2 regions of the Caproiciproducens sp. LBM24188 genome follow, and region 2 is predicted to be linked to the other one. Evidence: riboswitches for the same ligand, from Rfam matches in the RefSeq annotation. Region 2 holds a riboswitch; the other holds the start of a gene.
What was found. Region 2 has a riboswitch for thiamine pyrophosphate ahead of thiD (bifunctional hydroxymethylpyrimidine kinase/phosphomethylpyrimidine kinase). Riboswitches for the same ligand answer to the same signal wherever they lie in the genome.
Positions count from the first base shown of each region.

Region 1: linked by a shared signal. The riboswitch ahead of thiT (energy-coupled thiamine transporter ThiT) and the one ahead of thiD (bifunctional hydroxymethylpyrimidine kinase/phosphomethylpyrimidine kinase) in region 2 are both predicted to bind thiamine pyrophosphate.

Region 1 covers NZ_CP196862.1:389,855-393,256, reverse strand. Annotated here, with positions in the region: gene ACSVDI_RS01800 (hypothetical protein) at 1-183, shown strand, start outside; gene ACSVDI_RS01795 (thioesterase family protein) at 257-664, shown strand; gene ACSVDI_RS01790 (HAD hydrolase-like protein) at 661-1,308, shown strand; TPP riboswitch at 1,540-1,650, shown strand; gene thiT (energy-coupled thiamine transporter ThiT) at 1,838-2,407, shown strand; gene ACSVDI_RS01780 (TVP38/TMEM64 family protein) at 2,634-3,353, shown strand.
Region 2 covers NZ_CP196862.1:2,785,938-2,789,339, forward strand. Annotated here, with positions in the region: gene thiC (phosphomethylpyrimidine synthase ThiC) at 1-1,058, opposite strand, end outside; gene thiD (bifunctional hydroxymethylpyrimidine kinase/phosphomethylpyrimidine kinase) at 1,051-1,869, opposite strand; TPP riboswitch at 1,928-2,026, opposite strand; TPP riboswitch at 2,082-2,180, opposite strand; TPP riboswitch at 2,236-2,334, opposite strand; gene ACSVDI_RS13095 (exosporium glycoprotein BclB-related protein) at 2,522-3,376, shown strand.

The sequences.
Region 1 (3,402 bases), 600 kb from region 2:
CGCAGCGCCTTCCCGCCTTCGGCGGCCGCAATTTCTTTGGATCACGTCAAGCTCGGTGTAATAGTCAAACCCGCTGCCGCTGGTTTGACTTTCGGAAATTGCTGGGCGGCGCGCAGCGCCTTCCCGCCTTCGGCGGCCGCAATTTCTTTGGGCTTTCGTGGAGCACACCGCACCGTTTATTAATTTTAACCGCTTTTACCATTTCAACAGTTAGAACAGCAAGAATTATTATATCATGTGTAAGGAGGAAATGACAATGAAAGAAATAAAATCCGCAAAGCTGACCCGCGAATACACCGTTACAGAAGACATGTTAGCGGTAAACGTGGGCAGCGGCAGCCTGCGCGTGCTTGCCACCCCGACCGTCGCGGCCTTGTTTGAAGGAGCTGCCGCGGCGCTTGCGCAGGAAGGGTTAGAAGATATTTACACCACGGTTGGTTCCAAAATCACAGTGGAACATCTGAACCCCACGCCGCTCGGGGCAACGGTGACGGTGACCGCCGAACTGACGGAAAACGAGGGACGTTTTTTCCGCTTTGCACTGGAGGCATATGATGAAGCCGGGCTGATTGCAAAGGGCACGCACGAACGCGTCAGCGTGAAAAAGGAAAGCTTCCTGAACAAGGCCGAATCCAGAAAAGCAAACCAGGTGGAATCCAAATGAGCTATTCGCTGATTTTATTTGATTTGGACGGAACCTTAACAAATTCTGAGCCGGGCATTACCGGCTGCGCCGCGCTGGCACTGAAAAAAATGGGATTTCCCGTACCGCCGCAGGAAACCCTGCGTAAATTCATTGGCCCGCCGCTGTGGTCCAGTTTCGTCAATTACTGCGGCCTGACGGAAGAACAAGCCGAACAGGCGGTACTCCTTTACCGGGAAACGTACAATGTAACCGGGGCATTTCAGAACGCGCCCTACCCCGGGATTCCAGAGCTGCTGGAAGAACTGAAGCAAAAGAAAATCTCCCTGGCAGTCGCCACATCCAAGCCGGAAAACATTGCCCTTCCCGTGCTGGATTATTTTCATTTGACCCCTTACTTTGACTTTATTTCCGCCCCGGATGAAAACGAGCACAGCAGCAACAAAGATGAGCTGATCCGGTCTGCGCTGAATGCCCGCCACGTTCCCGCTGAACAGGCCGTAATGGTGGGCGACACTCGCTTTGACGCCGCCGGTGCGCGCGAAGCCGGCACCCAGTTCATCGGCGTTCTGTACGGTTTTGGCACGCAGGAAGAAATGGAGCACGAGGGTGCGTCCGTTTTTGCAAAGGATATTCCCACTTTGAAAGCACTTCTGCTTCAGTAGCAGCGGGGCAGCAGTACAAAGCAGCGAAACTCCCGGTTTGAACTGCTTTCCGCTTTCAAACAACCGAACCCGGCTGTTCCTCCCAGTAGGGAATTGACAAACCGAATTCCCTATTGTATGATAGGAACGAACTGAATAATACGAGTTCCGTAAGAGGCAGAACGAGAGGTATTGTTGAAAGACGGCATTGGTTCCGTTTGTTCTTAATTTCATTCGACGCTTCCCATCGGAACAAGTATAAAGGGGTGCTGAGTATACTCGGCTGAGATGAAGCGGATGGACGCTTCGAACCCTCGACCTGATCTGGATAATGCCAGCGTAGGAAAGAAACGGTATTTTTGACGCTCTGTGCATTCACAGAGCGTTTTTTGCATTTATGCAGCAATGCTTTTACACTCCATCCAAACGCTTCCATTCCTTCGGTTTGACCGTCGGAACCAATCGCCGGCGGGGAAACCGAACGAAGGGCTGGATTCTTGAATAGGTTTCAGGGATTATTCGGTTCAAATCATGTTTTGGAGGAACACACATGAAAAAGAACACGACTTTGACCCTTGTGGAATGCGCGCTGATGATCGCCATGTCCACCGTATTAAGCATGATTAAGCTCTTCGAACTGCCGCAGGGCGGCTCCATTACCTGTGCCAGCATGGTGCCGTTGGTGCTGGTTTCGTACCGGCACGGCCTGAAATGGGGCATTGCCACTGCGTTCACGCACAGTCTGCTGCAAATGGTGCTTCGGTTCGACGCACCCCCGGCCAACACCATCGCGGCGTTTATCGCCGTCGTTCTTCTGGACTACGTGCTGGCGTTTACGGTCCTCGGCACGGCGTCGTTCTTCGGCAAACCGTTCAAAGCCCGCACCGTCAGTGTGGCGGTGGGCTCTGTGGTCGTCTGCGCGCTGCGCTTTGTGTGCAGCTTCCTTTCCGGTATTCTCATTTGGGCCAGCTACGCGCCGGAAGGAACGCCGGTTTGGCTCTACTCCCTTACTTACAACGGCAGCTATATGCTGGTAGAAACCATCATTACCGCTGTGGTGTCCGTCATCCTGGTTCAGGTGCTGGACCGCATGGAACACAGAAGCCCCAAAAAAGCATAAACAGAGAACCCTTCCCGGCGCCGGCTGCCCTTGAGCAGCCGGCGCTGTTTCTTTTTTCGCGGAAAAACCGGCGGCGAAAACCGAGTGACAAAGGCATTCTTTTCTCATAATCCGGCAAGGATGCAGAATACAATGCAGAAGAACCCGCTTTTCCATTCCATCCGGGATGCATTCTGATGCACACCCGGGAATCAAGGTGATGACCCTGAATAAAGGATTTCAGAGATTGATCCGAAAACACACCTTCCCCGTACGGGCAACCTTTCCGCGTGCAAAGAACCAGCCGCCTCCCCTGCGCGACCGTATTTTGGGCACGGCTATTCTGGCGGCGGGCCTGGCTTTGTTCCTGTGGCTGACCGTTCTGCTCTGCCGACCGATTTTAATGCTGATTACAAATTCTGAAGAACTGGCCCGGTTTATCCGCAGCCAGGGCGCTTTGGGAAAAATTTCGTTTCTGGGCATGGAAATTCTGCAGGGGTTTCTCCCCATCCCGCTGGAACTGACCGCCGCGGCGGGCGGCTACGCGTTCGGGCGGGCACAGGGCTTTTTTCTGACGATCTGCTCCGTCCTGATATCAACCACGGTGATTTTTTATTTTACCAAAATCTGCGGCAGAAAGCTTTTAAATCTGTTCTTTTCCTCCGCCCAACAGGAAAAGGTGCTGTTTTTTCTCGGCGAAAAGAAACGCGATGCGCTGTTGTGGCTGCTGTTCCTGATTCCTGGCACACCGAAACGCCTGTTTTTATTTTCTGCTGGCCTGCTGCCCCAAAACTTCAGCCGTTTTCTGCTGATTACTACACTGGCCCGCGTTCCCTCCCTCTGGGCATCCTCGGTCGGGGGCCATGCGCTGGAAAGCGGCAATTACGGTCAGGCCGCCGCACTCTTTCTGCTTTTGGGCGGAGCCAGCGCGGGCGGTCTGCTGCTCTATAAGGCGCTCACAAAGTAACTGTGGCGCACCGTACTTCGGCCCAGAATTGCAGCCAAATGGCTTTCTC
Region 2 (3,402 bases):
GCCGCAATTTTGGAGGCAATAATTCCTTCCTTGACGTCCTCCAAATTCGGCAGCCGTAAATGTTCAGCCGGTGTTACATAGCAGAGAAAGTCCGCACCGTGGGCCGCCGCGATGGCCCCGCCAATGGCGGCCGTAATATGGTCGTAACCGGGCGCAATGTCCGTAACAAGCGGTCCCAGCACATAAAACGGCGCATTATGGCACAGCTTTTTTTCCAGCTTCATGTTCGCTGCAATTTCATCCATCGCCATGTGGCCTGGACCTTCCACCAGTACCTGCACGCCCCGTTCCCAAGCCCGTTTTGTCAAATTCCCGATTTCCATAAGCTCGGCGATCTGCGAAGCATCCGTGGAATCCGCAATGCTGCCCGGGCGAAGCGCATCCCCCAGGCTGATGGTCACATCGTATTCCCGCAGAATATCAAGCAACTCGTCATAATGTTCATAAAAGGGATTTTCGTTGCCCGTCATTTTCATCCACGCAAATAACAGGGAACCACCGCGCGACACAATATTCATCTGCCGCTTTTCCCGCAGGAAAACCTCCACCGCTCTGCGGTTAAGGCCGGCATGAATCGTCATAAAATCTACGCCTTCTTCGGCGTGGGAACGCACCACCTGCAAAAAATCCTGTGCGGTAATCTCTTTTAAATCTTTTTCCAGATATCCGATCGCGTCATATACCGGAACGGTGCCAATCATGGCCGGGGAGGTTTCAATGAGCTTCTGGCGGAACTCCCGTGTCTTCCCGTAGTTACTCAAATCCATAATTGCTTCTGCGCCGAACTTTTCCGCCAACCGGACCTTTTCCATCTCGGAATGGTAGTCGATACAATCGCCGGAAACACCCAGGTTAACATTGATTTTTGTCCGCAGTCCGCCGCCGATTCCATAAGGATGCAGCGATTTGTGGCGGGTATTTGCCGGGATGGCAACCTGGCCTGACGCCACAAGCGCCATCAGTTCAGGCTCTGCCAGTTCTTCCTCCTTGGCAACCTGGGCCAATTCTTTGGTTACGATGCCGCTCCGGGCAGCCTCCATCTGTGTCATATCATTCATTTTGCAGAACCTCCTTTGGTAATCCATTTCGATAAAGGTCATAAAAATGGTTGGTTGGGCCGCAGCCTTTCCCTAGGGGCAGTGAATGCCGAATTGCCGTGGTAACATAGTTCTTCGCTCTTCGGACCGCTTCCTCCAAATCAAAGCCCAAAGCAAGGTTGGAAGCGATTGCAGAGGAATAGGTACATCCTGTACCATGCGTGTTTTTGGTATCAATTCGCTCCGCGCTGAAACGGTAAAACTTTGCTCCGTCAAAGAGAATATCCACAGCATCTCCTACCGCATGGCCGCCCTTCACCAGCACATTTTTGGCTCCCAGCTCGGTAATCTTCCTTGCAGCGTGTTCCATATCGGCAGTTGAGTGGATGGATATTCCAGCTATCTTTTCCGCTTCCGGTATGTTCGGAGTAAGCAGGTCGGCAAGCGGAAGAATCTCCCGGATTAAAGTATCCATGGCATCAGGCTGCATCAGGGGGCAGCCGTTTTTTGCCACCATAACCGGGTCGATTACAACATTTTTGGGTTTGTATTCCTTGAGCTTACGCGCAACTGCCAGCATGCAGGTGGATTGCGACAACATACCGATTTTAACGGCATCTGTTCCAATGTCCTCAAAAACGGCATCAATTTGTTTTTCAATTAATTCAGGCGCAATGTCCTGCACGTCAATCACACGGAATGTATTTTCCGCGACCACAGAAACAATCACGCTCATACCGTAGACTCCGTGTGCGGCAAAGGCTTTTAGGTCGGCCTGAATGCCCGCCCCGCCGCTGCAATCGGACCCGGCAATGGATAACACTTTTTTCATGTTTCTCACCTTTCTTCCAAATAACAAAAAAGACGCTCGCTGAACCCGGCAAGCATCTTTTTCCTCTAGTTTTGCTTCCCTACACCAGTGTTAGCTGACAGGTTCTAAGGGTCAGGTTTTACCTTCTCAACTCATATGAGTCCCCCCGCAACATATTCAGTTTCATAACAAAAAAGTGCTTTCTTTGGATAAAGAAAGCACTTCCTCACGATTTGTGATAATGGATTGCTTCCCTACGCCAGTATTAACTGACAGGTTCTAAGGGTCAGGTTTTACCTTCTCAACTCACAAGAGTTCCCCCGCAACATATTCAGTTTCATAACAAAAAAGTGCTTTCTTCGGATAAAGAAAGCACTTCCTCACGATTTGTGATAATGGATTGCTTCCCTACGCCAGTGTTAACTGACAGGTTCTAAGGGTCAGGTTTTACCTTCTCAACTCACAAGAGTTCCCCCGCAAATTATTTCATTAGAAATACCGTATCATTTAATTAACATTCTGTCAATATCGAAAACCGTTTTTTTGAACAATACCATATGTCCTGGACCGGTTCATCCGGTAAAATAGAACCATGCTGGCCCGAAAGACATAAAAGGGCCAAACGTGTAATGGAAAGCTCATCCCTTACCTGCAGACCTTTTATCGGCCTACTATGCAGTTTCCTATTATAAAAGGCGCCACCGGACCTACCGGGCCTACGGGACCCACGGGTGCTACCGGTCCCACCGGGCCGACAGGACCCACAGGCGCCACCGGTCCCACTGGGCCGACAGGACCCACGGGCGCTACCGGTCCCACCGGGCCGACAGGACCCACAGGCGCCACCGGTCCCACCGGGCCGACAGGACCCACGGGCGCTACCGGTCCCACCGGGCCGACAGGACCCACAGGCGCCACCGGTCCCACCGGGCCGACAGGACCTACGGGCACGACCGGTCCCACCGGACCAACAGGACCCACAGGCGCCACCGGTCCCACCGGACCAACCGGCTCCGGAAGCATCATCCCCTTTGCATCAGGCAGTACAGTTGCACCCACAACCCTGGCTCTTGGCCTGGTTGGCCTGCCGGCACTCATTGGCTTCGGCAATTCTGCAACCGGTCTTACCGCCCTTAGTGGAACCATCGACCTAACCGGTGCAAGCGGCCAGCTGCTGAATTTCGCATTCTCTGTCCCACGTGATGGCATCATAACATCCATCTCGGCTTTTTACAGTGTGACAGAAGCACTCTCTTTAACCGGCTCCTCCATTACACTGACCGCTCAGCTTTACGGTTCGGCCACTCCAGACAACGTATTCGTACCCATTCCAGGTGTTCTGGTCACATTACCCGCGTTGTCAGGGAACGTTAGTGTTGGAACCTCTGTCAATGGAATCACGACTGGTCTGGCAATTCCGGTTACGGCGCAAACCCGCCTGCTCATGGTCTTCTCTGCCTCGGCTACCGGTTCATCCCTAATTAATACCGTCACAGGCTATGCAAGCGCGGGTATTACCATCGTATAATTGTCTTAATTCTGCAGGCGGATGTT